3 regions of the Thermostichus sp. OS-CIW-30 genome follow, and region 1 is predicted to be linked to each of the others. Evidence: riboswitches for the same ligand, from Rfam matches in the RefSeq annotation. Region 1 holds a riboswitch; each other region holds the start of a gene.

Region 1 (10,136 bases):
GTGGGGATGAGATCGCCGGCGATGGTGCAGCCGCGCAAGCGGGCCGAACGCACCCGCAGATCTCCCAGGGGCTCACCGGCCATTTCCCGGAGGTTCTCAATTTGGATGTCAGCCCCCATCTCCTGCAACACCCGTAGTGCACCGGTACGGGTGGGGTTGAGGCCCACATCCCTTAGCAGCAATTCGCTCTCGGGCACAATGGAGACGGCCACCAGCCAAAAGGCTGCCGAGCTGATATCCCCCGGCACCTGAACTCTCTGGCCCACCAGGCGGGATCCCCCCACCACGGCCACGGTTTTTGTTTCCGGATCCACCTGAATGTTGGCCCCGAAGGCCCGCAACATCCGTTCCGAGTGGTCCCGAGAGAGAGCCGGCTCGGTGACTTGGGTGGTGCCTTCCGCCAGCAGACCCGCCAGCAAGAGGCAGGATTTTACCTGCGCTGAAGCCACCGGGGAGCGGTAGTGAATGCCCTTGAGGGATCCCCCTTGTACGGCCAAAGGTGCCAACGTCCCACCGGCCCGTCCCCAAATGCTGGCCCCCATCTGCCGCAGCGGTCCTACCACCCGCCCCATGGGCCGCGAGCGCAGGGAGCGATCGCCGGTGACGGCAAAAAAGCGCCCGGCCTGGCCAGCCAGGATCCCCAGCATCAGGCGCAAGGTGGTGCCGGAGTTACCTGCATCCAACACGTCTGCCGGTTCTTGCAGCCGGCCCAGGCCAACTCCCCGAATGCGAACACACTCGCTGTTGAGCTCCGAAATATCTGCCCCCAGCGCCCGAAAACAGGCTGCCGTCCTGCGGGGATCCTCTCCCAGCAACAGCCCTTGGATGGTGGTTTCTCCTTCGGCCAGGGATCCCAGCATCAGGGCGCGGTGGGAAATGGACTTGTCGCCGGGGATGCTCACTTGGCCGCGCAGGCCCTTGGCCGGCGAGAGAGTGAGGATATCGGTAGAAGAAGAGTGAGTCAACACAGCAACTCTGATGGCAGACTGGGCAAAAGCGGCAGCAGTCTCATCTTACTCAGGCCCGGACTCATGCCCCAGAGATCTTACCAGGGATCCCAAGACAGCCTGTCTTTTGACGGCAACCCCTCTTTTCCCAGAGGATCACCTTAACAACATGGATTCCTCGGTCGGGGCCTGGCCTCGGCCTTTTTTTTGCAGATACTGAACTTTGTAGCAGCAGAAATAGAACCCCCGCAGACCGTGCTTGGCAAGGTGTATCAACACGACTCTGTTTTGACCGAGGAGGTGATGGCCTACCTGCAACCCCAGGGGGGCGGTATTTTTTTGGATGTGACGTTGGGAGGGGGTGGACACAGCTTGGCGCTGCTGCGGGGGGGAGCTGCTCGAGTGGTGGGGTTGGATCGGGATCCGGCGGCTCTACAGGCGGCGCAAGCGCGTTTTGCAGCAGAAGGGATCCCCGGCAGCCGCATCCAACTGTGGCACCTCAATTTTGCCGATTTCGATCTGCAGCAGCATGGCTTTCGGGATGAGCAGGGGCAGGGGATCCCCTTCGATGGCATCGTGGCCGACTTGGGGGTGAGTTCGCCGCAACTGGACTGCCCTGAGCGGGGATTTAGCTTTCGCGGGGAGGGGCCGCTGGACATGCGCATGGATCCCAGTACAGCTCAGGAGACTGCCGCCGATTGGGTTAATCATCGCCCGGTCGAAGAGTTGATCGAGATTTTCACCCGTTACGGCGAAGAGCGATTTGCCCGCCGCATTGCCCATCACATCGAGCAGGCTCGTCCCCTCGCCACAACTACCCAGTTGGCCCAGGTGGTTTGGCAGGCGGTACCTCCGGCAGCTCGGCGAGGCCGCATCCACCCGGCCACCCGCGTCTTTCAGGCGTTGCGCATTGCCGTGAACCGAGAACTGGAGGCTTTAGAAACCTTGCTGGCCCAAGCCCCCACTTGGTTGAAACCCGGCGGCAGGTTGGCCGTGATCAGCTTCCATAGCCTTGAAGATCGCTTGGTGAAATGGGCCTTCCGCAGGGATCCCCGTTGGCAGGTGCTCACCCCCAAGCCCTTGTCCCCTTCCGAACTGGAACGGCAACGCAATCCACGGGCCCGCTCTGCCAAACTGCGAGTGGCTGCCCGCAGCAGTCAGATGTAGGTTTAGGTTGGTTCTCCCGCTCTCAAGAGATCGGCTACCGTGAAGCGGACAGCTGTCCTGCTGAGGCCGGGAATCGGGAGAAGGGGGTTGCTGTTGGGGGGCGCGGGGAACTAGGGTGAAGCGGAACCGGCGGTCTCACACCGTCGGATTCCTTGGTGTGTGTGAGGTTAAGCCCTATGGTTAGCCAGCCTTTGAACGCAGGTCTTGATCGTCCCAAAAGCCCTCGTCGCCACAGACAGCCTTCTGCTCTGAGCCGACCCCTCTCCGGTACAGTTCAGGCCAGCCGCACCCAACCTTTGAATTTGAAGTTGAAATCAGCCCATCCTCGCAGCCAGCATCTTGCTTGGGCAGAACACCTAGCCTGGTGGAAGCAAATCTCCACAGGGATGGCTATCCTCTCCGGCGTTTCAGTGTTGAGCCTTTACAGTTGGACTGTGCATACCCAAAGCCGGTGGAGCCAGCGTTACCAGGTGTGGCAGCAGATGCAGCGCAACGAACGACAGTTTCTGCTGACTCAAGAATCCATTGCCAATTCTCTCCGGGAAATCGCCGACCGCTCCGAAATGGTGCCGCTGGTACCGGATCGGATGATCGAGGTGCCGATTGCCTCTCCCAGCCAAGTTGAGCCGGATCCAGCCCACCAGGCAACGGCTTTGCCAGAAAGAGCGCTCCGCGCCGCTCACGCGACCGAAAAAGCCCCTCTTTTCTACCCGGTTGGGTACTAGTCCAACAGATCCAGTCGATGGCGGCTAGGCCAGCGTCTCTATCTTGCTCTCCCAAAAGCCCTGGGTCTTGTGAAGTCTCGGTGTATCTCTATTCTCCAAAAAGCCAAGGGATCTCTGAGTTTCAGGATCCGGAGTAGGTGGGGGCAATCCTTCAATCGCTTACAAAGCAACAAAGCAATCTGGCCCAAGTTTTTCAAATTTTAATGGGATGTCGCCCATCCGAAGCTCTGGGACTGCAGATGGGATCCCATCTACCCCTGGGGATGACATCCCCCCTGGCAGGATAGGAACTCCAGAGCAGGGGATGTATGATGCCTAGCACGGCTTTTTCGGAGCAATCGCAGAGAAAGCTGTACCGACAGGTTGTCCTGGGGATCAGCCAGGGCATGTAAAGGGGAAAGTCCGGTGCAAATCCGGCGCTGTGCCGCAACTGTGATGGGCTTGGGCTAGACCCATGCCCTCAGTCAGGATGCCCGCCTGCGGTTCTGGCTCGTCTTTCTTCCGCGTCGCACGGAATCAGGAGCTTTAGGAAAATGAATCCCATTCTAGGTCTCAGCCTGGCGCTGGGGGGTCTTGTTTTGGGGATCCCAGCGTGGGCGCAGCCGGCGGCCTCTTCACCTTCAGCTCAAGAGGTGTTGGAAACCGGTGTTAGCGCCGAGATTTTAAATCAACCCGTCACCACACCTTTTCGCCGTCCTGGTTTGCTGCGGGATTCTTCCCGCCCGGTTTACGTCATTACCCGCCAGCAAATTCGAGAGCAAGGGGCAAGAACGGTTCAGGAGGCCCTGCGCTACCTGCCCGGGATCCTCAGCGACGGCACGGCGGGAACCCAGTTGGGAGCCCTTAGCTCCCAGTTTATGCGGGGAGGACGAACGGCCCAGGTGTTGGTGCTCTTGGATGGCCGCCCCATTAACGACCTGGGCTTTTTTGGCGGGTTCGATCTGTCTCAGATCACTACAGATGTGGTCGAGCGTATTGAGATCTCTCCAGGTGGGGGCTCCACCTTATACGGCTCCGATGCCGTTGGCGGGGTCATCAACATCGTGACGCTGGATCCAAAGCCGGGATCCGAGACCGTGCTGGAAGCGGCTATCGGCAGCTACGGCCTCAATGAGCAAGGGATCCAAAACCGCGGCCAAGCGCAGGATCTGGGCTGGGTGGTCAGCTATCGCCGTCTGCAGAGCAACAACGACTTTCCCTTTGAAATTAGGCGTTTGGGCAAAGCAGGCAGGCGGGAGAACTCGGCAGTGGAGTACCACAACCTACAAGCCAAACTCACCTGGCAACTGGCAGAAGGCCAGGTCCTAACCGGAAATGCCCTTTATCTCAATAAAGCGTTTCAGGTGCCTGGCAGCACCGAGTTTCCCTCCCCCGATGCAGTGCAAAACACCAACGACCTGCTGTTAGATCTCAGTTGGCTGTGGGATCAAGAGAGGGGATCCCTGCAAGCCAGGGTATTTTTTGACGACCTCAACTATCGCTTCAGCGCCCCACAAAGCCAGGGATCCCGGGATGAGATCCTGCGAACGGGGTGGGGATCCCAACTGCAATACACCTGGAAGGCTGCTGAAAACCTGGAGCTTACTCTAGGAGCGGATTACCGATCCATTTCAGCTCGCAACACCACCTTCTCCTTTGCCAGGGGATCCACCAACGTCAACTATGACAATACTGTGAATCAGGGGGCATTCTTCGCCCGCCTGGATTACAGGCCACAGCCCAACTTTTATCTCAACTTAGGTGTTCGCCAAGATTCGAGCAATCTGGTCAACGGTTCGGCCACCTCTCCTGCCGCAGGGATCCGCTGGGTTTTGGCAGAAGGCACCACCCTGAGGGCCAATTATGCCGGCAGCTTTCGCACCCCCTTGATCTCAAACCTGTTCTTTCGGCTGCGCGGCTTTTTTGAAGTCGACGGCAACCCCAATTTGCGACCGGAGCGGGGAGAGAGTTTTGACATTGGCCTGGATCAGGCTTTGGGAGATTTTGGCCTACTGCGCTTGACCTTTGCCCATAACCGCATCCGCGATGGCATTACCTTTGTCAGCACTGGCCCGCGCAGGGGAACCTACGAAAACATTGAGCTCGTGGAATACACGGGCTTGGAAGCAGCCCTGGATTTGCGATTGGGGGAAAACTGGACTCTTTTTGCCAACTACACCCTGAACGATCCCATCATCCGCTCGGCGCTGGATCCCAAAGCGGTTGGCAAACAGCTAGCCTTCGTGGGAGCAGACAGCTTCAACCTGGGCCTGAGCTACCGCGATGCAGAGGATCGGTATGCCTCAGTTTTCCTGCATCACATTGGCACTTTCTTTACCAACAACGCCAATACCCAATCTCTGCCCGGCTACACCAACCTGGCTCTGCGGGGAGGGATCCCAGTAGCAGAAAATCTCGCTCTAGAAGTGGGGGTTGATAACCTGCTGGATGAGCAATATGAGGTTTTCCCCGGCTACCCCGGAGTGGGTCGCACCGTTCGGCTTAATTTAAGGGGCCAATTTTAGAGCGACTTGAGGCTGACTTTTAGCTGTCTAACTCACTGCTGAATCCTTGGCCAAGACATTGAGATCGTCTTTGCCTCTTCTCACACCCTTTGCTTGGACAGAAACCTATGACTATATCAAGGAGCACCATGTCTCGATCAACTTCCCAGTTGCCCATCCAAGCTGGCAGCGCTGCCCAGCAACCCAGCAGCCATTGTCTTTGGGTTTGTGTCACTTGCGGATCTCGGTGGGTTAACGGCCAAAAAGAAGGGATTAGCAAGGGAGAAATGCTGCTGTCTGCCCTGCAATCTCAAACCCTCAATCCTCAACTGACCCTGAAGCCGGTTGCCTGTATGAGCGGCTGCAGCCATGCTTGTGTCGTTGCGTTGGCAGCACCTCAAAAGATGACCTATGTTTTTGGAGATCTCGATCCAAAAGATGTGGATCTCATTCTGCAGACAGCAGAGCTCTACCTCACCAAGCCAGATGGGATCCTACCCTGGGCCGAGCGCCCCCTCAAAAAAGGGGTGATTGCTCGTATTCCACCACTGCACTGAGGAGCTTTCTCATGGCCACTTTTACCCCCTGGATAACCCCCCTCCATCAAGCTTGGCAGGAAGTTTCTCTGACGGGTTGGACAACCCTTTATGAAGGGATCCCTGCCCATATTGACTGCTTGGGGCCGTTGCTCTACGAGCTGTTTCAAGAGCACTGGGCCGAGATCCAGGTGGGCCATGTGGCGGAAGGCGGGGTGCTGGAGCTGGCTTTCAAGAAACCTCCAGCTTTGTGCGTGCTCTACGATGGCTATCTAACCGTTGCCACCGAAACTTGGCACCTGCATTTGTGCCTGGAGGAGCACCAAGGCGGCCCCCATCGCAAGACCCCACCCGAGCTGCGCCGCAAAAGATTGGTTAGCCGTGCTGCTCTCTACCGGCGCCTCAATCCCCAAGGTCAGCCCCGCATGTGGGGGATCCAATTCTGGAATGGAGCAGAAGAGCCTTTGCTGCAGATTTTTCTGCCCAGCCCCTTTTTGGGGCCAGAGGAAGACTACCTGCCGGAAGGCAAAGCAGATTACCAAAAGCTTTCTCTTTACGAGCGCATCCGCGCCATCTATGTGCAGGGGAAAGAGCGGATCCCCTATGAGGATAACCCTCTTAAACGTCCCTACCTTGCCGTTTGTCGTTCCAGCCGTTGTTATCCTTCCCGCAACTACCAACCGGTTGTGGAAGCTCTGGAATCGGCTCTTCGAGAAGCCAACCTGGACGTACAGGTTATCACCTCAGGCTGCTTGGAAGTTTGCCAACAGGGGCCCGTGGTTTTTTACTCTGGGGATCGCACCTGGTACAAGCGGGTTACTCCCCAAGTAGCTCGGCAAATTGTTTTTGAGCATTTGCTTAATAGCTGTCCTCTGAAAGACCACCTTTTTCCAGGAGATTAAAGTCATGATTGGCCTGCAATCGAGTGCTCAACCTATCCCCATTCCCAGCTCTCGCCGCTTAATCCCAGCCCCACTTTGGATACAAGCTGCTCAAGATTTGGCCCAAGGCTGGTTCTGGCCCAGCTTGTTTACCACCGTCGGCTGTCTCAGCAATATTGCTTATACATGTACCCTTCCTTTTGTAACTGTTGGTATTGTTGCAGGCACAACTTTAACCCGCCAAAGGGCAGCCATTAGTGCTTTGATGATTTGGCTGGCCAACCAAATCTTTGGCTACACCTGGCACAACTATCCCCGCACTCCCGATTCGTTTGCCTGGGGGTTGGTGCTGGGGATCGGCACGGTGGGGATTGCTCTTGCTGGCGGTTACCGACCTCTGTTTTCTCAGTCCAAGCCGCTTCGGCCAAGGCAACTGCTGCTGAACTATCTCTGGATCCCGGCCATGCTCATCTTGGGGTTTCTGGCTTTTGAAGGGCTGATTTTGGCCGCCGGCCTGGTTTTGGGGGGAACGGAGGGCCTGACCCTGCCCATTCTGGGCAAAATCTGGCTGCACAACTGGCTGTGGACAGGACTTTGGATTGGGATCCACGCGCTGCTGGTGTGGGACAGAGGACGTCGCCGGGTGTGGCTGGGAGAGGAGAAACTGCGGTGAGCTGCTCCCGTACAAGCTCTTCCCATCCCGTCAGCGGTGCGGAGTACCTTTGCAGTGATCTAGAGCATCCCCAAGAGGGATCCAGGCCAAAATAGGGGCGACCTATGTGGGAGGGGATCCCTTTGCAACTCAGTCGCGTTAACAGTGAGGAGCATTCCTGCCATCCTCTGCTCTTGGCTTCCCAACGCCTCTTGCTGTTCAGCGGCAAGGGAGGAGTGGGCAAAACAACCTTGACCTGCGCGCTGGCTCGCCAACTGGCCCAGGTGGATCCCCAGCGCCGTCTGCTCCTGATGTCCACGGATCCCGCCCACTCGCTGGGGGACGTGCTGCAAATCTCGGTTACGGATGTGGCCCAACCCTTGCCGGATCGCCCCAATTTGCAGGTGCGGGCTTTGCAAGCGGAGATTTTGTTGCAATCTTTTCGGCAAACCTATGGGCCGGCCCTGGAGCTCATTGCCGAGCGGGGCAGTTGGTTTGGCCGAGAGGATCTGCTGCCGATCTGGGATTTAGCCTGGCCGGGGGTGGATGAGCTGATGGCGATTCTGGAGGTCAACCGGCTGCTGGCTGGGGAGGAGGTGGATACCGTTATCTTGGACACGGCCCCCACCGGGCACACCCTGCGGCTGTTGGAGCTGCCCGACTTTTTGGATAATCTTCTGGCTGTGTTTGCCACCTTTCAGGCCAAGCATCGGGAGATCGCCCAAGCCCTGACAGGCACCTATCGACCGGATGAGGCGGATGCGTTTTTGGCCCAGTTGCAGGGGGAACTTGAGGGGGGCAAAGCCCGCTTGACCAATCCGGAGAGCACCTCTGCTTGGCTGGTGATGATCCCGGAGCAGTTGAGCGTGGCGGAAACCCGCCGCTTTTGTCAGCAACTGCAAAACCGCCGCGTGCCCATCGGCGGTCTTCTGGTCAATCAGGTGCTGCTTGCAAGAGAGAATAACAGCCAACCTTCGCTGCCCGCTGCTCTCCCCTCTCCTCTCTACTCGGCGCGGCAACAGGAACAGGGGCGCGTGCTCAAAGCCCTGCAGGAGGAGCTGCCCGGATACTCTATCTGGGTCTGTCCTTATCAACTACAGGAGCCGGTTGGGTTGGCGGCCCTGGATGAGCTGGTGCAGCAGCTTCGCCCCTTGCCAGAGGTGCTGCTGGAGTTGGAAGGGATCCCAGAGCAAAAAGCAGAGAGCCAAGAGAAGAGAAAGTCTCTCTTCTCCACCCTCTTCCCTTCCTTCAAGGGGATCCCGTCCCTACCGGATTTTTTGACCCAAGGGATCCGACTGGTGTTGGTGGGGGGCAAAGGGGGTGTGGGCAAGACGACGGTGGCCGGGGCCCTGGCTTGGAACTTGGCCAAGCGCCATCCCGACAAGCAGCTCTTGCTGGTCTCCATCGATCCGGCTCACTCGTTGGGGGATCTGTTTCAGACGAAACTGGGTCAGGATCCCATTCCCCTGCTGCCCAACCTGCTGGGGCAGGAGATCGATGCGGCGGCGGTGCTGGAGCAATTCCGGCAGGATTACCTGGAGGAGGTGGCGGCCATCTTGGCGGGGGAGGGGACGGCAGGGGTGGAAGTCCAATACGACCCGCAGGCGTGGCGGCAACTGCTGCAGATGCCCCCACCCGGCTTGGATGAGGTGATGGCCCTGTTGAGTGTTCTCCGACAGGAGACGAGCGGGCAGTTCGACCTGGTGGTGCTGGACACGGCTCCCACAGGCCATCTCTTGCGGTTTCTGCAGATGCCCCAGGCTCTGGAGGGCTGGGTAAGCTTGGCCCTGAAGCTGTGGCTGAAATATCGGGATGTGGTGGGCAGGCCGGAATGGGCGCAGCGGATGCGGGAGCTCTTGGCCCAGGTGCGACAGCTCCGGCAGCAGCTCCAGGATCCCCAGTTTGTTACCTTTATCCCCGTCTTTAACCCCGAGCAAGCAATTCTGGCGGAAACCGAGCGTCTCTTGGCGGAATTGGATGCTTTGGGGATCCCTCATCCCTACGCCGTTCTCAATCGGGTGTGGTTAGAGGATTCTACCCCCTTTGGAGAGGCCCTCCGCCGTCGTCACCAGACTCTTCTGGCCCAGCTCCCCCAGCCATTTTCCCAGCAGGCCATCTTGACCATCCCCTTCCTACATCCTCCCAGCTTGGAGAATATCGGCTCCTACTTATTGGCTCCTCAGGAGCCCTAACCTAGGGGTAGACCTTGCTCACCCAAGGAGTTATGGATCCCCATCTGGAAGAACGCGCCCGCGAGCTGCGCACCCTGCTGCAGAAGGCCAGCATTGCCTACTATGTCCACGATGCGCCCATCCTGGAAGACAGCGTTTACGACCGCCTCTACCGCGAGCTGCAAGAGCTGGAGCGGGCTTACCCTGAACTGGTCACTCCCGATAGCCCTACTCAGCGGGTGGGAGAAAAACCTGCAGAGCATTTTCCCACCGTCTTCCACCGCATCCCCCTCTACAGCTTGGAAAACGCTTTCAACCCAGAAGAGCTAGAGGAGTGGCAAGAGCGTCTGCTGCGAGTTTTGGGCCGTGCCCCTGTTCCCGACAGCAGGACAGAGGGAGAGCTGGAATATGTATGTGAGCTGAAGATTGATGGCGCCGCCTTGGCCCTAACCTACATCGAGGGTCTTTTGGAGCGGGGTGCTACTCGGGGGGACGGACAGGCCGGAGAGGACATCACCCCCAACGTGCGCGCCATTCGTTCGATTCCCCTGCGGCTGGCGACAGCAGATCCGCC
Region 2 (10,136 bases), on a different contig from region 1:
GGTAAAAAAAACGCCTTCGCCAGATGAGTTTTGGGGATGTCCGGGGTAGCTATTCAAACCGGTGGCGGAGCACTAAGGTAGTCTAGGGTGTGGTGTAGGGTTCCGCTCAGGGTTTGTATGGAGCTGCAAGGTGAGCCGCTTTCTATTCGTCGGCGTTCTCCTGCCCCGCCGGTGGTCGTAGCCTCTCAGGTGTACCAGACAACAGCGCCGGAAGCCAAACCGCGCCACATTTTGGAAGCGATCGTCTGGCATAAAGAGCAGGAGGTGGAGCGCCAACGGGAGCAGCTTCCCCTCAAGGAATTGCAACGGCAACTGGATCAAGCCCCGCCGGTGCGGGATTTTGTGGCGGCCCTCACCCAGTCGCCTCACCCTATCTCTGTGATTGCCGAGGTCAAAAAAGCCTCTCCCAGCCGCGGCGTTCTCCGGGATCCCTTTGACCCGGTGGCCATTGCCCAGAGCTATGAGGCCGGTGGGGCCAGTTGCCTCTCGGTGCTCACAGATGAGCGGTTCTTTCAGGGCAGCGGCGAGTATCTGCGCCGGATCCGTCAGGCAGTAGGGATCCCCATCCTCTGCAAGGAGTTCATCCTCTACCCCTACCAAATCCTCTGGGCCCGCAGCCTGGGGGCAGATGCGGTGCTCTTGATTGCCGCCATTCTCTCCGATGCGGATTTGGGCTACTTTCTCAAGCTGATTCGGCAATTGGGCATGGCGGCTCTGCTGGAGGTGCACACCTCCCAAGAGTTGCAGCGGGTGTTGCGTTTGCCCCAACTGCAAGACTCCAGGGGGCAGGTGCTCATTGGCATCAACAATCGCGATCTGAGAACCTTTGCGGTGGACTTAAACACAACGCGCAACCTGTTGGCCGCCCACTCGGAGCTCCTTGGCGATCTGCCTGTGGTCAGCGAGTCCGGCATCCATACCCCCGCCGATCTGCAGCAGTTGCGGGCCTGGGGGGTGCGCTCTGTGCTCGTGGGGGAAGCGCTGGTGACCCAGCCGGATCCCGGCCAAGCTGTGCGCCACCTGTTGTCATCTCAGTGAATGAAAACCATTTATCAATGGATCTCTGCGAGAACAATTGATCTCTAAGGATTGCTTGGATCGATGAAACGTATTCCTGTGCCGGCTCATATCCACTACGAATTTCTGCTGCGGGTGTTGGAGCGGCAAACCTTTCCGGCAGTAGAGGAACAGGATTTTGGCAACCGAGGCCGCACGCAAGAGCTGATCAACTCCCTGCGCAAAGCCCTCACCCAACAGGTGCAACTGGAGGAAGAGTGGCGACAGCGGGGCTATCAGGTGGACTACCGCTGGAATATGGACGAGCCTCAGCCTCCCTCTTGACCTTCCAGCCCACTGTAAGGTTTAGCATCCTTTCAGTGGCATTGGGGGGGGTTTCCAAGATGCAGGTTGTTTTGACGGTGCCCAAGCTGGCCTGTGGGGCTTGCGTGGACACCATTGCGCAAGCGGTGCGGCAACTGGATCCCCAGGCCCAGGTGGAAGGGGATCCCAAAACCAAACAGGTGCGGATTACTTCTGAGCGGCCTGTGGGCGATTTGCGGCAGGCCCTCACCCAGGTGGGATATCCCCCGGCCTAGTCAATTTTGGGCCGGGAACGGTCGGGTGTCTGTTTTGAATTTCTGTACAGATGGCTGCCTTCGCCCTGCCCAGGGTGGAGAGTAGCTGTCGTTTCATCAACAAGGTGTTGCCATGTCTGCCCATAAAGGGTCATCGGCTGCACTATCGGCCTCTGCGCCTTCTCCTGAGGGCACTTGGCAGTTGGCCTTACAAGGGATGAGCTGTGCCTCCTGCGCCCGCAGCATCGAACAGGCCCTCGCTCAGGTGCAGGGGGTGTCCCACGGATCAGTGAATTTTGCCAGTGAGCAGGCCACCGTCAAAGGGGATCCCAGGCTGGTGGATCCGCAGGCGCTGATTCGGGCGGTGGAGCGGGCGGGGTATCGGGCGCGCCTTATCCAGGAGGATTGGCAGCTGGACGATCTGTCGGATCCAGAGCGGATCGCCCAACGGGCCGCAGAACGGGAACTGAAGCTCAAGGTGGCGATAGGGGTGGGCATCAGCACGGTGCTGGTGATCGGATCCCTGCCGATGATGCTGGGGATGGACATCCCGGGCTTTCCCATGTGGCTGCACAATCCTGGGTTGCAGTTGCTGCTGACGGCTCCGGTGCAGTTTTGGGTGGGCAAGCATTTTTATCGAGGCGCTTGGGCCGCTTGGCAACGGCGCTCGGCGGATATGAACACGCTGGTGGCCTTAGGGACGAGCGCGGCTTTTTTCTATTCTGTTTTCCCAACGGTTTTCCCCGACTATTTTCACCGGCAAGGACTGCACCCGGATGTCTATTATGAGGTGTCGGCGGTGGTCACCACCCTGATTCTGGTGGGCAAGTGGATGGAGCAACGGGCTAAGGGGCAAACCTCCGAAGCCATTCGCAAGCTGATCGGGCTGCAACCGAAAACGGCAAGGGTAATTCGCCATGGGGTGGAGCAGGATATTCCGATTCGGGAAGTGCAGGTGGGGGATCGGATCCGAGTGCGCCCCGGAGAGAAGGTGCCGGTGGATGGGGTAATCCTAGAGGGATCCTCCACCCTCGACGAGTCCATGGTGACCGGCGAGAGCCTGCCTGTACTCAAGTCGGCGGGGGATGAGGTGATTGGGGCAACGCTGAATCGGACGGGCAGCTTTGTGATGGAGGCGCGGCGGGTGGGCAAAGACACGGTTCTGGCCCAGATCGTGCGCCTGGTGCAGGAAGCCCAGGGATCCAAAGCCCCAATTCAACAGGTGGCGGATCGGGTGACTGCCTGGTTTGTGCCGGCAGTGATCGGGGTGGCAGTTCTAACTTTCGTGCTCTGGTGGGTGTTGGCGGACAACCTGACGCTGGCCTTGGTGAACACGATTGGGGTGCTGATCATCGCCTGCCCTTGTGCGCTGGGGTTGGCAACCCCCACCTCGATCCTGGTGGCCACGGGACGAGGGGCAGAATTGGGGATCCTGGTGAAAAGTGGCGACAGCCTGGAATTGGCCCACCACTTGCGCACGGTGGTCTTGGACAAAACCGGCACCCTGACCGAAGGTCGCCCTACCGTCACCGATATTTGGGCCCACGGCTCCTCTCCCCTGGCGGTGTTGCGCCTGGCAGCGGCGGTGGAGCGGCACTCGGAACATCCTTTGGCCCAGGCGGTAGTGCAGAAAGCCGAAGCCGAAAAAATTGTGATCCCTCCTGCCCAGCATTTTCAGGCAAGGATAGGCAGTGGGGCAGAAGCCTGGGTGGAAGACCAGTGGATCTGCATCGGTCGGCTGAGCTGGCTACAGGAGATGGGGATCCCTTGGGATCCCTCTTGGTCAGAGCGGGTTCAGACCTGGGAAAGCCAGGGCAAAACGGTGATCGGCGTAGCCCAATCCCAGAGCCTGGTGGGGCTGTTGGCCATTGCCGATCCGCTCAAACCCACCTCTCCTGAGGCAGTGCAACAGCTGCAACAGATGGGTCTAGAGGTGATCCTGCTAACCGGGGATAACCCCACCACGGCCCAAGCGGTTGCTCGGCAAGCAGGCATTCAGCGGGTAATTGCCCAAGTCCGTCCGGATCAGAAGGCAGCTTACATACGCAGCCTAAGACAACCGCGACGGCGGGTGGCGATGGTGGGAGATGGCATTAACGATGCTCCGGCTCTGGCAGAAGCGGATGTGGGGATCGCCATCGGTACGGGTACGGATGTGGCGATGGCCGCCAGCGATATTACCCTCATGTCGGGAGATCTGCGCGGAGTCGCCACAGCCATTCAACTCAGCCGGGCCACCCTCAACAACATCCGCCAGAACCTCTTCTTCGCCTTTATCTACAATACGCTGGGGATCCCGATTGCCGCTGGGGCGCTCTATCCCTTTACAGGCTGGTTGCTCAACCCTATGCTGGCGGGGGCAGCCATGGCCCTGAGTTCCGTTTCGGTGGTCGCCAATGCCCTGCGCCTGCGACACTTTCAGCCCCCCAGACCAGCGGGCCGGCGTTAGGCCCTCTCCCAGGGGCAAGGGGGATTAGCGCGGCAACAGTTTTGCTGCCCTTTGAGCATGAGTCTGCCGTACCGCTCATGCCTCAGGGCTATCTTCTGGCAGACAAGGACATCCCCCCCAGGGGGCTTGGTGAACGACAAGCGGCAAGCTAACCTAAAAGGCTCAGGCAGACTGGGGAAAGCGCGGTGCAAGTCCGCCACTGTGACGCAACTGTGATGGGATCCCTCCCTCAGCCAGAACACCCACCTGCCGTTGTCCTGTACCCCTTGCGATTCACAAGGAACGGAGTTTTTTGTGTTGAATACCCTCAGTGTTTCCCCTCCGCTTGCGGTTGTGCAGTCTCCTGTTGTCCCCCTGCCCCTGTTGCTCATCGGCCACGGATCCCGCGACCCCCAAGGGCAGCAAGCCTTTCTGGAGCTAGCCCAGGCTTACCAAGCTCTCACCCCCCATCGACCGGTGATCCCCTGCTTTCTGGAGCTGACCCAGCCAACCATTGCCCAGGGGGTAGAGCAGTGCTTGGCCCAAGGGTGGCAAGAGATTGTGGTCCTGCCGCTGTTGCTGTTTGGGGCCCGCCACAACAAGTTCGATGTGACGATGGAATTGGATCTCCTGCAGACCCTCTATCCCCAGTTGCGCATTCATTACGGTGGGCCGTTGGGGATCCGCATCGAGATCCTGCAACTGCTGCGAGACCGATTGGCCGCTTTGATGGCCGCCCAACCGCAGCGGATCCCAGAAGCAGAAACCGTGCTCCTGTTTGTGGGTCGCGGCTCCAGCGATCCCGAGGCCAATGCCGAAGCCTGTAAACTGGCCCGGTTGCTTTGGGAAGGATCTGGGTTTGCCGCTGTGGAAACTTGCTTTATCGGCATTACCCATCCCCGCCTGCCCGTGGGATTGGAGCGGGCCTTGTCCTGGCATCCGCGCCGGGTGATCGTGCTGCCCTACTTCCTGTTTACCGGAGTGCTGGTGAAAAAAATTGAGGCGGCAGTGGAACAACAACGACAACGACAGCCGGAAATCGACTGGCTGATGCTGCCGGAATTGGGCCTTGTGGACACGGTGCTGCACAGCCTGCAGCAACTGGAGCAGGAAGCCCTGCAGGGCCAAACCCCGATGAACTGCCACCTGTGCAAGTTTCGCCTGGCCGTGAGCGCAGAGGTCAGAGCTGGATCCAGCCATCACCACCCTCACGAGCCTCATGACCACCATCACGGGCATGGATCCCATCACCACCCTCATTCTCACCATCACCCTCAGCACGGCCACACCCACGCAGCGGCTGGGGATCCCTGGGCCCAATTAGAGGGCTACCACCAACGGGCATGGCAGGTGCCCTAAGAGGGAAACAGAGGCTGCTGGCGGGATAAACTGAGTGCAGACAGGCAATTTTTGAACCTGGTTTTCCCGCTCTAGCGGTTGTGATGACGAAAAAACGATGATGCTCTCCCGCTCCTCTTGGGTTTCAGGTGCCGCTGCCGTGGGGAGCGGGATCTTTGTTTTCGCCCTGGTGGTGGGGCTGCTGGATCAGATCCTGCCCACCCTGCCCAAGGTTTCCCTCTCCCTGGCCGGGATCCCTGGGATCCTGGCTGCCGCTGGGGCCTCCTATGGGGCCTGGCGGGTGGTTCAGATGGGTCTGCAATCGGCTTCCTGGAGCGACTTTCGAGAATCGCTGGTGGCGACCCTATCTCCCTTTGATCCTGCCGACCACGGCGGCGAGCCACGACAACCTAAGGGGGATCCTCGCCCTTGGCAGGTGGCTCAGGAGATCCGGCAAACCCAGCTCCGCCATCAAAAGATCCTTGACCGCATCAAGCAGCGGGTGAAAGCCGAAATCCAGACCTGTGAACGCGCCCAAGCCCAACTGCGCAGCGAGCAGCAACGGTCTCGAGTCCTGCAGGCCCAAGCCCAACAGTTACAACAGCATCTGCAAAACCTACAAACATCTTCCCCTTCTCCAAGCTCCGAGTCGACCAAACCCACGCCAGAGCAAGCGCTGCGCCAAAAGCTCCGCCAACTTCAATCCCAGGTCACCACCCTGAAAATAGAATTGGAACGCCAAAGGACCCAACTGCAACACGCAGAAGCAGAGCGGGCTCAACTCCAGCAGCAGCAGCAAAAACTCAAGCGCATCCTGCAGCGCAAAAAATTGGAAAATCGAGAGTTGCGCTCCCAACAGGCAGAATGGGCCCGGCAACTGGAGCAAACTCAACAGGAGCTGCAAACTTTGCGAGAGTCCTACCGCGCCTTGCAAGTTCTCCAGGAAATAGGCTTCACCCTAACCCAAAACCCATCTCACGAAAGGGCGGAAACGGAGTCCTCTGGATCCTCCGACTAGCCGACCCGCTTTAGAACAAATACACTCCCCTCGCTGCCCCGACCCAGCCGCAAGTCTTCATCTAAATAGGTGATATCCAGCCAACCCGTTGGCTCGCGGCGGCGAATATCGATTTGAATAGCCGGGATCCGCTCCGGAGCCTGCTCGAGCAAATCGAGAAAACTCTCGATCTCGTAGCTCATCAAAGCTTGGGATCCGAACACCAATCGCTCGAAAATCACCCTCACCCGACGCTCCGATTCGGGGTAAAAGCGTGCCGATACCGCCAAGATTCCCCGTGGCACCCAAGCCCCCAGCCAGCCGGATCCCTGGATCTCCGCCACGTTGAAGACCCGTCCAGCCTTGGCCCGAATACACTGGTAGATCTCGCCGGTGGTCAAAAAAGGCAACTGTGCCAGCCGCAGCAGAGCTGTGCTCGTGGTAAATAGGGTGAGCCAGTTCCCCTCCAACCCTTCAGGAGCCGATGTTGGCTTGGGGGTGGGGTTGAGCGCTTCTAGGACGGCAATTTGAGACAAAATCTGGGCTTTTTGGTCAGGGGAAACTTTCCGGCCCCGGTCGGTCGCCTCCAGTAGGTGCAGCAGAGCCGATTTTTGCTGAGCCAGGGCCTCAGACATGGGCACACTCCGAAGGCACTGACCCTATTTTAGAGAACGCGGGATCCCTCTGCCCTTAACCGTCTTCTCCCACCAGTTTCAGGTTCAGATCTGCCACCTGCTCATACCCCAGCCCGGCCCGCACCACCAGCGGCTCGGATCCCGTCAAGTCAATTACCGTAGAGACCTTGGCCCGACGGGGGGCATCGTCATCCAGCACCAGATCCACCTGTTTTTCCAACTGCCGCATCTCTTCAGCCGCAAAGATCCCACCCTCATCCCAGGGGTCGCTCTCCCACTCCCAGGCTTGCCCAGAACTTAAGTCCAGGGATCCGACGGGATCCCCCCCCAGCTTGGCAGAGGTGGAGACAATTGGATTGCCCAACTCTTCCAGCAAAGCCTGACAAATGGCCGAGTCGGGCACGCGGATGCCGGTGGTTTTCCGTTTGGGCTCCATCACCAACTTGGGCACCAGCTTGGTGGCCGGCAACAGAAACGTAAACGGGCCCGGGATCAGCCGCCGCATCAGCCGATAGGCCGAATCGGTTACCTGGGCATAGTGGGCAATGCGTGAGAGAGAAGGGCACAAAAAGGTAAGAGGCTTGTCGTTGGAGAGCTGCTTGATACGGCGTACCCGCTCCACTGCTTGTTTGTGGGTCGCGTCGCAGCCAATGGCGTAAACCGTATCGGTGGGGTAAAGCATCACCGCCCCCTCCCGCAAAGCCGCCGCAATCCGCCGGATGGAACGGGCCTGGGGCTGTTGCGGATGCAGCTTAAAGTACTCGGCCATCGGGCAGATGGGAAGAGGTCAAGACTGGGAGCAGCTACCCCCCAGGGGGTTTTCCACAAGAGGGCGGGGGGTCGGTGGCACCGACGCGGGCGGGGATCCCTGAGATTCGGGCCAGTCCTTCAGTTGTTGCATCAGGGCTTGGATGTGCAGACGGGGCAGATAGGGCCAGTCGCCGGCTTCTTCCAAATCTTGAAGCACCCGATACAGAGCTTGACGGGTGTTGGGCAAAGACTCCCGAAAGGCACCTTCCAGGATCGCGCGGTGCAACTCCTCCAGCAGCCGCAGGAGCATCAGCAGCTCCACACACGCTCCCGCCCTCGCCTGGGCCGCCTGTTCAACGGCCAACATGATCTGACGCAAATCCGGTGGCAGATCCTCCGCCGAGATATACATAGCCACTCGTCTCTGGGTTCTGGGAAGGCAGGGGCTTTCCTATTCTAAGATTCTTCTGCCCTAGGACTGGATGGATTTTGCCCCCACAAGATCCAACCGCGCAGGCTGTTGGGATCCCCGACCCAGGCACTGCCACACCCGCTGCAAGAGGGCATCCAGCCCCTGCTTGGCAATCGCAGAAATGGTCACCACCGAAGTGCCGGCAGCAGCAGACAGCCTCTGGGCGCGCTCGGCAACCTGCTGGGGATCCAGAACATCGATCTTGTTCAAAACCAGGATTTGTGGCTTATCGATTAACCCGTGGCCGTAGGCGCGCAGCTCCTGCTGAATGATCTGGTAATCCTTGACGGGATCCGCCGCCGTGCCATCCACCAAATGAATCAGTACCCTGGTGCGCTCCACATGGCGCAAAAACTCGTGGCCCAGCCCCACCCCCAAGTGCGCCCCCTCGATCAGCCCCGGGATATCGGCAAACACCACCCCATCTCCCGATGGATGGGGCACCACTCCCAAATTGGGCTGCAGCGTGGTGAAGGGGTAGTCGGCAATCTTGGGCCGGGCAGAGGAGACCACCGAAATCAGAGTGGACTTGCCCGCATTGGGCAGGCCGACAATGCCCACCTCGGCAATCAACTTCAGCTCCAGGCGCAGGCGCACCCGTTCTCCCGCTTCGCCCTTGGTGAATTGGCGGGGGGCGCGATTGTGGTTGCTCAAAAAATGGGCATTGCCTAAGCCGCCTTTGCCCCCACGGGCTACCAGCAATTGATCCCCCTTGCCCACCAGATCGCCCAACAATTCCCCCGTCTCCGCATTGAACACCACAGTACCGCAGGGCACCCGCACCAGCCGATCCGCACCACTGGCCCCGCTGCGATGGTTGGGCCCCCCTTTGGCCCCGTGTTCCGCCTTGATCACCGGTTGAAAGCGAAAATCCAACAGAGTTTGCAGGCCGGGATCGGCCACCAAGATCACCGAGCCGCCCCGCCCGCCATTGCCGCCGGATGGCCCCCCAGCCGGCACATACTTCTCACGGCGGAAGGCAACGATGCCATCCCCGCCATTTCCCCCTTGCACTTCAATTTCGGCTTGGTCGATAAAGTGCAATTGCTCTTCCTCCGAATCTTCTATCTTTCAGCTTGGCAAGATGCCGGGAAACTTGCCACAAAAGACGCTCCTCTAAGCTACGATGGTATTTCCCAGCCACATCCTCCCCAGGTGGGAAAGTGGAAGTGGGATCCTGCCAAACTCGATTGGCCTTCTACCCTTTATCCCGCGCAACTGATCTGTTACTGCACCCCTATGAGTCGATTCACTGCTGCCGATGTAGGTTTTACCACTGAAGACTTTGCCGCCCTTCTGGATAAGTACGACTATCACTTCAGCCCTGGCGAAATTGTGGCGGGTACAGTATTCTCGGTGGAGCCACGCGGTGCTTTGATCGATATTGGGGCCAAAACGGCTGCCTTTCTGCCGCTCCAGGAGATGTCGATTAGCCGCCTGGAAGACCCGCACGAGATGCTGCAGCCGGGAGAAACCCGCGAGTTTTTTATCCTCACCGAAGAAAACGAAGAGGGACAGCTGACCCTCTCCATCCGCCGCATCGAGTACATGCGGGCCTGGGAACGGGTACGGCAGCTCCAGAAAGAAGATGCCACCGTTCGCTCAACCATTTTTGCTACCAACCGAGGTGGAGCCCTGGTGCGGATTGAGGGGCTGCGGGGCTTTATCCCCGGATCCCACATCAGCAGCCGCAAGCCAAAAGAAGAGCTGGTGGGCGAAGAGCTGCCCCTGAAGTTTCTGGAGGTGGACGAAGACCGCAACCGCCTGGTGTTGAGCCATCGCCGCGCCTTGGTGGAGCGGAAGATGAACAAGCTGGAAGTGGGCGAGGTGGTGGTTGGCACGGTGCGGGGCATCAAGCCCTATGGTGCCTTCATCGATATTGGCGGCGTCTCCGGCCTGCTGCACATTTCCGAGATCTCCCACGATCATGTTGACACGCCCC
Region 3 (10,136 bases), on a different contig from region 1:
TCTGGGTCTTGCTCCTCTTCCGGCAGGGCCAGGATGCGGATGATGCTCAAGCCCAAAGCCCCCCCTGAACGCGGCTGCGGCTGCACGTAGTACCAGTAGGTATGGCCGCTCTTGATGCAGTGCTCGAAGGGGCCGAGAAGCTCGGCGCGTCCGGGGGTAGCCGGATATTCTGCTCCGTCAGAGGCAACCAAGGTTGCCTGCGCATAAGTCTTGGGGATCGATTTCAGGGATCCCTTAATCAGGCCCAAAGCGCGGAACTGGTAGGGGTGGGCGGGAGGAGGCAATGGGTTCATGGCGGCCAGATCTTGGAAAGCCAGGGAAGTAGAGTCCATCATCTTATCCTATGGCGATCCTCAGATTGGAATATCCAGGGCTTTCCTCAGCATCGCCTCCAGCTCATCGCCCTGCCGACTTGCGCACCGCGATCAAGCTGCTGGTGGTGCCCAGAAAAACCCCCATCCCCAACAACATCGACGGCAAGAGCCAAAACTCCAGTTGGCTGCGATCTGCCTGCATCACCTTGAGGAAGGGCAAGACAATCAACTGCTCCAGCAGCTCCTGCAGCAACTGCTGGGATCCCAAGATCAATCCCCAAGCTCCCACTGCGCTGATCACCCCAAACAGGCACCCTTGCAAAATAAAGGGCAAGTAAATCCAGGCTGCCGTCGCCCCCACCAATTGCATCACCTCGATCTCCCGCCGCCGCGCCATGACGATGAGGCGAATGGTGGTGGTGATGACCGCCACCGCTGTCAGGGCCAACACGCCGGTAATGGTCAGGGATCCCAGCCGTAGCATGTCCTGGAGCTGGGCCAGTTGCTCCACAATGCGGTCGCCGTAGTAGACCTCATCCACCCCTTCCAGTTGGCGAATCTGCTCCGCCACTTCCCCCAAGGCTTCGGTGGAATCCGCCTTAACCCGCAGAGCATCCACCAAGGGGTTCTCCCCCAACTGGGTTTCCATGGCCGCCTCGTCTTGGATCCCCATCTCGATCAAGAGGGTGCGCCAAGCTTGGTCTTTGGTGATGACCTTCACCTCGGCCACATGAGGCAGTTGGGCGACCTGAGGTTGCAGCTCCACCCCCTGCCGTTCCGGCTCCAGGTAGACGGAGATCTCCAGTTGTCCTCCCAGCGACTGCACCGTGGCATCCAGGCCCCAGGACAGCTCAACGCCGATCCCCACCAAGAACAGCAACACCAGCAGGGTGCTCACAGCGGCCCAGTTCAGCCAGCCCCCCCGCCGCAACCCCAAAAAAGTCTCCTGTAGGAGATAGCGGATTTTATTGAGAAATCGGGAGAGAGATTGCATGCTGTTCTCCATCCAACAATCAATGGGCTCAGACCCTTGCCCCCTGGAGCTCAACAGAGCCTGTGGAGAGCAAAATAGGGATCCCGGCAGCCCTCAGCGCAGATCATACAGGCGCCCTCCCTCCATGCGCACCACCCGGTGGCCGGCCCGCTCCACCAGATAGGGGTCATGGCTGGTCATGATGACGTAGCGGCTGCAGAGCCGTTCCAGGAGAAAGCGATCATGACTGATGACCAAAAGCCCCATCTGATGTGCCCGCCCATAGGCCAAGACAGCTTGCCAGATCAGGGCTTGGGTATTGGCGTCGAGCATGGCTGTCATCTCATCTGCAATCAAATAGCGAGTTTGTGGGTTGAGAACCCGGGCGATGACAACCCGCTGCAATTCTCCCCCGCTTAGCTCATGGGGATAGCGGTTGAGCCAACTGGGGGAAATGCCTAAGGTGTGGAGAACCTCTGGCTGGGGAGGAGGCCCTTCCCGCAAGACCTGAGCTATGCGCCAGTGGGGGTTAACGGCCTGCTCTGGATGTTGAAAGACAAGCTGCACTGGGCAGTACCCTCGCCGAGGCAAAGGCTGCCCTGTCACACTCACCCGACCTTGGCTGGGGGTAAGGTAGCCCGCCAGCAACTTGGCCAGAGTAGTTTTGCCAAAACCAGAGGGAGCCATCAGCCCTACGACTTCCCCAAGTTCTACTTGAAGGGTCTGATCTTGCACCACCCAAGGCAGATGCCGTCCATAGCGAAACCAGAGATGCTCACCCTTGAGCATGGATACACCTCACCCACCCTCCTCCAACCGCCCGCAGAGGCGGATGCTCAGCTCGACAGATTTCACTTGCCCAGGGGCAGCGATCCCCAAACAAACAACCCGCAGGCAGTGCCTCAGGGTCAGGCTGGTTGCCCGGCAGGGGAGCAAACTCATTTTGGGGCAGGGATCGCCACAGAGCTTGAGTGTAGGGGTGGCGCAAGTTTCCCCTTTCGAAATCCTGAGCCGAGGCCAACTCGACTGTAGTGCCCGCATAGAAGACTGCCACTCGATCTGCCACCGACAACGCCGCCTGAATATCGTGTGTAATCAACATAACGCCTCGGCCCTCCTGGGCCAGTTCCCGCAGATGGGCAAGGGTCTCAGCCACCACCTCCGCGTCCAAGCCTGGCGTGGGCTCGTCGGCTATCACCAGCTTGGCTCTGCTAACTGCCGCCGTCGATACCAGCACCCGCCGTGCCATGCCTCCGGAGAGCTGGAAAGGGTAGAGGCCCTCTGTTCCCGGCGGCAAGCTATAGCGGGCAAAGATGCGGCTCACTGCTCTACGGGCCTCGCCTTGGGAGGCACCGCTGAGCCGAGCTACCCGCTGTACCTGGGATCCTACTTGCATGAGGGGATCCAGGTAGTCCACAGACTGGGGGATGAGAGCAATGGCCTTGCCGCGCAGTTGCCTACACCGCTCAGGGGTCAAGGGCTGCCCCTGAAATAGGAGAGTACCGCGCAGGGTAGCGTTCTCTGGCAAAAGACCCAAGAGGGCATGGGCCAGCAAACTTTTGCCCGATCCGCTGGCCCCCACCACTGCCACCACCTCCCCTGCCTTAACCTCCAGATCCAGATCTGTAATCACCTGAAGGTAGCGGCGGCGCAGCCCCCGCTCGTATCGGCTGAACCTAATGTTTAGGCCGGAGACCACCAACATTTCCCTACTCCTGAGCCGTACGCGGATTGAGAAGGGCCTGCAGGTTTTCTCCCAGCCAGTCAAAAGCCTTGACCGACAGCAGCAGCAGCAGTCCAGGCATAACCCCCAGCCACCAGTAGCCGGTGGAGAGGTGGCGCATGGATTCGGCCAGAATAATGCCGATGGCCGGTAGGTGCGGCGAAATACCTACCCCAATGAATGAGAGGGCTGCTTCGTGCAAAATGGCGTGGGGAAACAGCAGAATAAGTCCCACTAGGAGCTGGGGCAAAATGTGAGGCATCATATGGTAGCGGGCAACCCAGAGGGAAGAGCGGCCCAGTCGGTAAGAACTCTGGGCATAGTCAGAACTGCTGACCTGTAACACCTCGGCCCGCACCAGGCGCGCTAGGCTGGGCCAGTGGGTGAGGGCAACGGCAACAATGACTCCCCGAACTCCGCCGCCGACAGCAAAAGCTATAAGGATCTGCACCACCAGGTGAGGCAGGCTGAAACATAGGTCAATCATCCAGCAGATCGAGGCATCCACCCAGCCTCCCACCGTGCCACTCACCAAACCCAAAACAGCGGCGATCACCACGCTGACGGCGGCAGCCAGCATGCCTACCCACAGACTAAGGGACATCCCGTGCAAGGATCGGGCCAGCATATCCCGCCCCAGCCAGTCGGTGCCGAAGGGATGGGCCAGGGAAGGAGGCTGATTCCGCTGAGTTAGGTTCGGGCTCAGTCCGGTATCGCCGATAAGCCCAGCGCTGCAGAGGATAGACACCAAAAAAAAAGCACACAGTCCAATTGCCCACAGAGTCTGCCGCCTGCGCTCTCCTTTGACAGAGGACTCTGAGAATTTCATCCCCCCATCGGCATCAGCAGCAGCAACACGAGGCGATGCAAAAGGGATCATCCTATCCTCCCGCCAAGGCGAATGCGTGGATCGACAATCTGGTAGGACAGGTCAGCTAGGGTATTGCCGGCATAGACAAACAAGGCGCTGAAAAACACAATGCCCACCAACAGAGGCACATCACTGCGCAAAGCTGCCTGTACCGTTGCTTGTCCCAGTCCTGGATAAGCAAACACCTGTTCCACTAACACTGAGCCACCAAACAGTTCCCCAAAGGAGGCAAATTGCAGCGTCAGCGCAGGCAGCAAGATATTCCGCAAGCCGTGGTACCACAGGATCCCAGCCAGGCTTTCCCCCTGGGCACGAGCAAACAGCACATAGTTGCTGTGCAACACGTCAATGAGCTTCTGACGAGTGTGCAAGGTGATGTTGGCAACGCCGATGAAAGTTAGGGTGAAAGCAGGCAAGAGCAAGTGGTGTAAGCGCTGCCAAAAAGTCACCTCCTCCGCCAACGCGCCAGGTGGCGCGGCGCAACAGATAGGTGTTAGACCCAGCTCTACCGAAAACGCGATCAAGAGTAGCAGCGCCACCCAGAAAGGGGGAGAAGAGGCGAGGGTGTAGGCGTAAAGACGAATACTGCGGTCAACCCAAGCGCCCTGAAACGCTGCGGCCAAAACCCCCAACCCCACTCCCAGGAAACCGGAAAGCAGCCAGGCAATTGCCAGTAAGGGCAGCGATAGCTCAAACCGCTGTTGAATGACCTGCACCACTGGCTGATCGAACACCATTGAGGTGCCCCAGTTGCCTTGAACCATCTGCCCAAGCCAGTTCCCAAAGCGAAGCAGCATGGGCTGATCCAGCCCCCAACGCTGGGCAATCAGGTCTCGTTGGGCTGGGCTGATCTGCAGCATGTCGGCCCCTACATAGGCTTGTACGGGATCAACAGGGGAGAAGCTGAGCAGGGCAAACGTCAGGACTGCCACAGCCGCCAGCAGCAACCCCAGCCGAGTCAGCTTATAAGCCAGAAACAGCAGAACTGACCTCAGTTGCACGTCCATTTCCAACGGGTGATGTTGGCTGTGATTGGCCAACCATGGCCATGAGGCTGTACCTGCGGCTGGCCTATATCCAAGCACTCTTGGACAAAGTAGGTATGATCCAGGTTCACCAACCAAGCCCAGGCTGCATCTCCTTTGGCAGTAAAGCCTTGCTTTCCATCCCACTGGGCTGCCCGCCAGAAGGGGATAGCTTCAGCTTCAGAGGGGGCCTCCATAGCCAGATCCAGCATTCGATCCACAAACGGGTTGGCATAGTAGCCGGCATTGAAAAATCCCCCCTGGGCCGCTTTGCTGTGGTAGAGGTTGTACACCTCAGTTGGGTCATGGCTGCCCCAGCCAAACAGCACCACGTTGCTGTGCATGAGCGGAGTGATGTCATCCCAACTTTTGCCCTCGACATTGACTCGGATGCCCACAGGCCGCAGCATTTCTGCAACAGCTAGGGCCAGGGCTTGGCGAATGCTGTCGTTGGCCGGGTAGAGCACGGTGAACTCAGCCCGCAGCCCGTTTTTTTCCACTACCCCATCCCCATCTTTATCGCTCCAGCCTCCCTCAGCTAGAATCTGACGGGCCAGGTCTGGATTGTTGTCCTCAATCTTGGCGGTCGGCTCTTCCCAGGGCAAACCGCTGACTGGGCCATAGGCAGGGGATCCGTAGCCTTCTAGGACTCCATCCACCAGCGCCTGTCGGTCAATGGCGAAGTTGACCGCCTTGCGAATCGCCAAGTCAGAAGTCACATCGTTGCCGATGGGGTATCCCTTTGGGGTTGTCGCACCGGTTTTAGGGGGAAAGGGGAACATCAGCCCTCGGTTATCCACACTGGGAATGGCGTGAAGCTTCATGCCCTCAACAGTTTGCTTAGCCAAAGACTGAGGCACGCTAACCACGTGTACCTGTCCGGCTCGGGCTGCTGCAAAGGCTGCATCCTCCTCCAGGAAAAGGAAAACCAGCCGCCGAATGCCAGGAGTCTGGCCGTAATATAAGGGATTTGCCTCCACAATCAGTTGTTGCCCCTCATCCCACTGCACCAGTCGGTAGGGGCCAGAGCCAATGGGTTTGCGAGCATAATCAGGCCCGTGGGCATGTTGAGGCACGATACCCAAGGTGATGAGGCGGTTGACAAAAGTACTTTGGGGTTTTTGCAGCCGCAGCTCCACCGTATGAGTGTCGATAGCTACTGCTTCCTTTAGGGCGGTTAGGTCGACCAGACCACCACTCCGAGCTGCTTGGTTAAAGGTGTAAGCCACGTCCGCTGCTGTGACAGGTTTTCCATCGGAGAAGACTGCATCCTTTCGTAGGGTTACCGTCCAGGTTAGGCCATCTTGGCTGACAGTGTAGCCAGTCGCCAGGTCGTTTACAATCTCAAGGTTCTCGTCCCGCCGCAGCAGAGTGCTTTGGAACAAAGGCGAACCGTAACGTCCCCAGCCCAGGGTGGGATCAAATCCTTCTTCCCTTTCCCCTCCAATGGCCAGCACGATTTGATCGCTGGATCCTGCTAGCTTTGGATCGAAAGCTGTCCGCTCAGCAGCATTCTGAGCGCATCCAGCCCACATCTGGCTCAGCAAGAAGAGGCCCACAGACCACACAGTTACTTTTAAGCTTGATGCCATAGAAACCCCGATCTGTCGCTTTTTCAGCAAAGCAAAAAGGAGCAAACCCCCTTGCCTCCTGGACAAGACTTATGGCAGCTAAGCTATCACTGCCTTATCTTGAGAGCAATGCAGGGGGGGAGGATGCTTAGAGGATTCCGATGACTTCCTGCAAGACCGCTGGGTGAAAGGTGAGGTCTGGTAGCTCCAAAGGCTGCTGGCTTGGTGATGATTGAAGCACTCTACTCCCGTCTCTGAACTCCGTGATACGATGTAGCTCAGCTATCGGTTCTGACGGGGATCAGCCGCCAGAGGAAACGGGGAAAGAGCAGTGAGAATCTGCCGCTGTCCCGCAGCTGTGATCCGGTTTAGGAGAAGTCCTGCAGCAAATCTCTAGAGTCATTCGCTGCCGATCCAGGTCTTGTCCCCCAAAACCGTGTCAGTCAGAATGCCCGCCGATGGTTTTTCTAAACTTCACAACATCTGCGAGGTACAGATGGTAACTGTCTTGGCTTTAGCTCGTTTCTGCTTTCGTTATCCTGAGCATTTTCCCGGCGTTGCTCCCACAAGCTTTCGGTACTCCTCAGCAGTAGAAATAAGTCCAAGAACCCAAGCAAGACTCTGAGCCAGTTGGCCGGGAGAGAGTAAATTTTGGGTGCTGTTGCACCAAGATCTATCAAGATCTACAGCCCGCCTACGCGAAGGAAAGAGTGAGATGTCAGGCTTCCTGACTTCAATTGGTGGCTGGCAAGTAGCCACTGCGATCGCTGGCTGCGTTGAGTATCTTTTTTGCGCAAAAGGCAGTGTTTTGTTGGGGTTCCAGAGGCAAGAGAGGAACAGCCGGTTTCTTCCTTGGCGGGCGGGATCCCAGTTGAGGGCGAATTGAACGCAGGAAAATTAGAAAACTCAGTATTTGGGATGGCACACAACATGACTGCACAAACCATGACATTGGGGTATGCCCGCATGGGCAAGCGCCGCGAGCTCAAAAAAGCTTTGGAAGGCTTTTGGAGTGGTGCCCTAGGGTCAGAGGCTCTGCTGGCTACCTTTTGGGATTTGGAGACTCAAGCCTGGCAGACTCAGCTACAAGCTGGGATTGATCACATTGCGGTAGGGGATCAGACTCTCTACGACCATGTACTGGACTGGGCCACCTGGCTGGGGCTGATCCCCTCTCGGTTCCGAGGTCTGTCGGGTTTAGACCGCTACTTTGCCATGGCGCGGGGGCGGGAGGGCCTGCCGGCTTTGGAAATGACCAAGTGGTTTGACACCAACTACCACTACTTGGTACCCGAAATTGAGCCGGAAGCCGATCCCAGTCCTAACTTTGGGGATTTTTTGGAAAGAGTTCGGCGGGCCCAAGGGATCCTAGGGGAGCGCACCAGCCCCGTTGTCCTCAGTCCAGTGACTTTGCTCTGCCTTAGCCAGCGATCTGGGGATCTGCGGGCGGACTTGGAAAAGCTCCTTCCTCTGTACCGGGATCTCCTCCAGGAGTTAAAACAGCTGGGGATCCCAGAAGTCCAGATTCACGATCCCATTTTGGTTACCAGCCAGGGAAGTGGCCTGCGGGAAGCTGTGGAAATGAGCTACCGCCAGTTGGCAACCGCCGGGATCCCTGTCCACTTGGTCACCTACTTCGATGACCTGGGGGAGACTTACCCCTGGGTGGTGCAACTGCCGGTGGCCGGCATTAGCCTTGACTTTACCCGTGGCCACACCCTGGATCTGGTAAGAACCTATGGCTTTCCGGCTGACCAGATCCTAGGTGCTGGCGTAGTGGACGCTCGGAATGTCTGGAAGGTTCAGCCTGAGACTGTCTTGGCCAGCCTGCGGGAGCTGCAGGGGGTAGCTCCCAACCTACGGGTGCAGCCTTCCGCTTCGTTGCAATTTGTGCCCCACGACGCTGCTCTGGAAGCCCAGTTGCCGGAACCCCTCAGAAATGTCCTCAGCTTTGCCGAACAGAAGCTGGCCGAAGTAGCTCTCCTGGCGCGAGCCCTCAACGGCGAAGACACTGCTGCCCAGCAGGCGGAAATCCAGCAGCAATGGCAGAGCTTTGCGCAGTTTAGCCCCCCCAACCCCCAAGTGCGCCAGGCTTTGGCCAACCTCAAGCCCCAGGACTTCGAGCGATTCCTGCCCTACGAGCAGCGCCTAAGTCGGCAGGTTCAGCTACCACCTTTGCCCACCACCACCATTGGCTCCTTCCCCCAAACTCCAGAGGTGCGGCAGTGGCGAGCTAAGTACAAAAGAGGGGAGGTTTCGCAGGCGGAGTACGAAGCAGCCATTGACGCTGAGATTGCCAAGTGCATCCGCATTCAAGAAGAGATTGGCCTGGATGTGTTGGTGCATGGGGAATTTGAGCGCACCGACATGGTGGAGTACTTTGCCCAGAAGCTGGAAGGCTTTGCCTTCACTGAACACGGCTGGGTGCAGAGTTACGGCAGCCGCTGCGTGCGCCCTCCCATTCTCTACGGCGACGTGGTTCGCCCCCAACCCATGACAGTGCGGGAATTCCAAGTAGCCCAGTCCCACACCCAAAAGCCGGTGAAAGGCATGCTCACGGGGCCAGTGACCATGCTCAACTGGTCCTTTCCCCGTGTTGATATTCCCCGGCGGGAGCAGGCTTTGCAGATTGCCCTGGCCTTGAGAGCCGAAGTGGCAGATCTGGAAGCGGCTGGAGCGGTGATGGTGCAAGTGGATGAGCCGGCACTGCGGGAGGGGCTACCTCTGAAAAAAGAACGCTGGCCAGAATACCTCAGCTGGGCAGTGGATGCCTTTCGCCTAGCTACCGGCGGGGCCAAGCCGGAAACCCAGATTCACACCCACATGTGCTACTCAGAGTTTGGGGACATCATCGAGCACATTGAGCGGCTGGATGCCGACGTGCTTTCCATTGAAAACAGCCGCAGCAACAACAAAACCCTGCTGCAAATTGCCCAGGCTGGGTATCGTCACCAGGTGGGCAACGGCGTTTACGATGTCCACAGCCCTGCGGTGCCGAGCGTTGAGCAAATCCTGCAGCAGCTGCGCACAGGACTGGCCCACTTGCCTGTGGAGCAAACTTGGGTTAATCCCGATTGTGGCCTCAAGACCCGCCGCTGGGAGGAGGTGATCCCCGCACTGAAAAATATGGTGGCTGCCGCTCATCAGCTAGGGGAGGAGCTTCTGGAAACCCAACCTGAGGGTCTGCGCGAGTAAGGCCCACGACCCGCTGATGTAACTGGTCGGGCTGGCTTGACAAGTCGCCGCGGGCGGTGCCGCTGTTGTGCTGATGCGGCTGGCTTAGGGCCTACGGTCTGCTGATGCAACCGGCAAAGCTGCTCTCCGGGATCTCAAAAAGCTTGTGAAGAGCAAAGTAGGGATCCCGTTAGCCCCTCAGCGCAGATCATACAGGCGCCCTCCCTCCATGCGCACCACCCGGTGGCCGGCCCGCTCCACCAGATAGGGGTCATGGCTGGTCATGATGACGGTCACCCCAAAGGAATTGAGCCGCTCCAAAATCTGGAGAACCAAGAGGGAGTTTTCCGGATCTAGGTTTCCTGTTGGCTCGTCCGCCAGCAGCAGCACCGGCATGTTGACAATGGCACGGGCCAGGCTAAGGCGCTGCTGTTCCCCCCCCGAAAGCTCATGGGGAAAGTGATCTCGCTTTTCGGTCAGCCCCA

The links. A riboswitch is a leader RNA that binds a small molecule or an ion and turns the genes downstream of it on or off. The one in region 1 is predicted to bind cobalamin.
Region 2: linked by a shared signal. The riboswitch ahead of ACVWZF_RS10380 (sirohydrochlorin chelatase) and the one ahead of ACVWZF_RS07035 (TonB-dependent receptor plug domain-containing protein) in region 1 are both predicted to bind cobalamin.
Region 3: linked by a shared signal. The riboswitch ahead of metE (5-methyltetrahydropteroyltriglutamate--homocysteine S-methyltransferase) and the one ahead of ACVWZF_RS07035 (TonB-dependent receptor plug domain-containing protein) in region 1 are both predicted to bind cobalamin.

Annotation. Positions count from the first base shown of each region.
Region 1 is NZ_JBSSCZ010000013.1:27,254-37,389, forward strand. Features, by position in the region: gene aroA (3-phosphoshikimate 1-carboxyvinyltransferase) at 1-968, opposite strand, end outside; gene rsmH (16S rRNA (cytosine(1402)-N(4))-methyltransferase RsmH) at 1,185-2,114, shown strand; gene ACVWZF_RS07030 (hypothetical protein) at 2,291-2,839, shown strand; cobalamin riboswitch at 3,182-3,334, shown strand; gene ACVWZF_RS07035 (TonB-dependent receptor plug domain-containing protein) at 3,373-5,343, shown strand; gene ACVWZF_RS07040 (DUF1636 domain-containing protein) at 5,472-5,879, shown strand; gene ACVWZF_RS07045 ((2Fe-2S) ferredoxin domain-containing protein) at 5,891-6,760, shown strand; gene ACVWZF_RS07050 (hypothetical protein) at 6,765-7,412, shown strand; gene ACVWZF_RS07055 (ArsA family ATPase) at 7,517-9,583, shown strand; gene ligA (NAD-dependent DNA ligase LigA) at 9,616-10,136, shown strand, end outside.
Region 2 is NZ_JBSSCZ010000023.1:2,601-12,736, reverse strand. Features, by position in the region: gene trpC (indole-3-glycerol phosphate synthase TrpC) at 118-1,038, shown strand; gene ACVWZF_RS10395 (DUF5340 domain-containing protein) at 1,102-1,341, shown strand; gene ACVWZF_RS10390 (heavy-metal-associated domain-containing protein) at 1,401-1,595, shown strand; gene ACVWZF_RS10385 (heavy metal translocating P-type ATPase) at 1,708-4,023, shown strand; cobalamin riboswitch at 4,152-4,287, shown strand; gene ACVWZF_RS10380 (sirohydrochlorin chelatase) at 4,318-5,361, shown strand; gene ACVWZF_RS10375 (SPFH domain-containing protein) at 5,459-6,358, shown strand; gene ACVWZF_RS10370 (PAP/fibrillin family protein) at 6,355-6,972, opposite strand; gene ACVWZF_RS10365 (L-threonylcarbamoyladenylate synthase) at 7,028-7,741, opposite strand; gene ACVWZF_RS10360 (hypothetical protein) at 7,760-8,134, opposite strand; gene obgE (GTPase ObgE) at 8,195-9,238, opposite strand; gene ACVWZF_RS10350 (30S ribosomal protein S1) at 9,434-10,136, shown strand, end outside.
Region 3 is NZ_JBSSCZ010000001.1:104,933-115,068, forward strand. Features, by position in the region: gene ACVWZF_RS00515 (hypothetical protein) at 1-335, opposite strand, end outside; gene ACVWZF_RS00520 (cell division protein FtsX) at 397-1,308, opposite strand; gene ACVWZF_RS00525 (ABC transporter ATP-binding protein) at 1,402-2,076, opposite strand; gene ACVWZF_RS00530 (ABC transporter ATP-binding protein) at 2,063-2,992, opposite strand; gene ACVWZF_RS00535 (ABC transporter permease) at 2,997-3,890, opposite strand; gene ACVWZF_RS00540 (ABC transporter permease) at 3,887-4,888, opposite strand; gene ACVWZF_RS00545 (ABC transporter substrate-binding protein) at 4,873-6,498, opposite strand; cobalamin riboswitch at 6,747-6,951, shown strand; gene metE (5-methyltetrahydropteroyltriglutamate--homocysteine S-methyltransferase) at 7,408-9,672, shown strand; gene ACVWZF_RS00555 (cell division ATP-binding protein FtsE) at 9,850-10,136, opposite strand, start outside.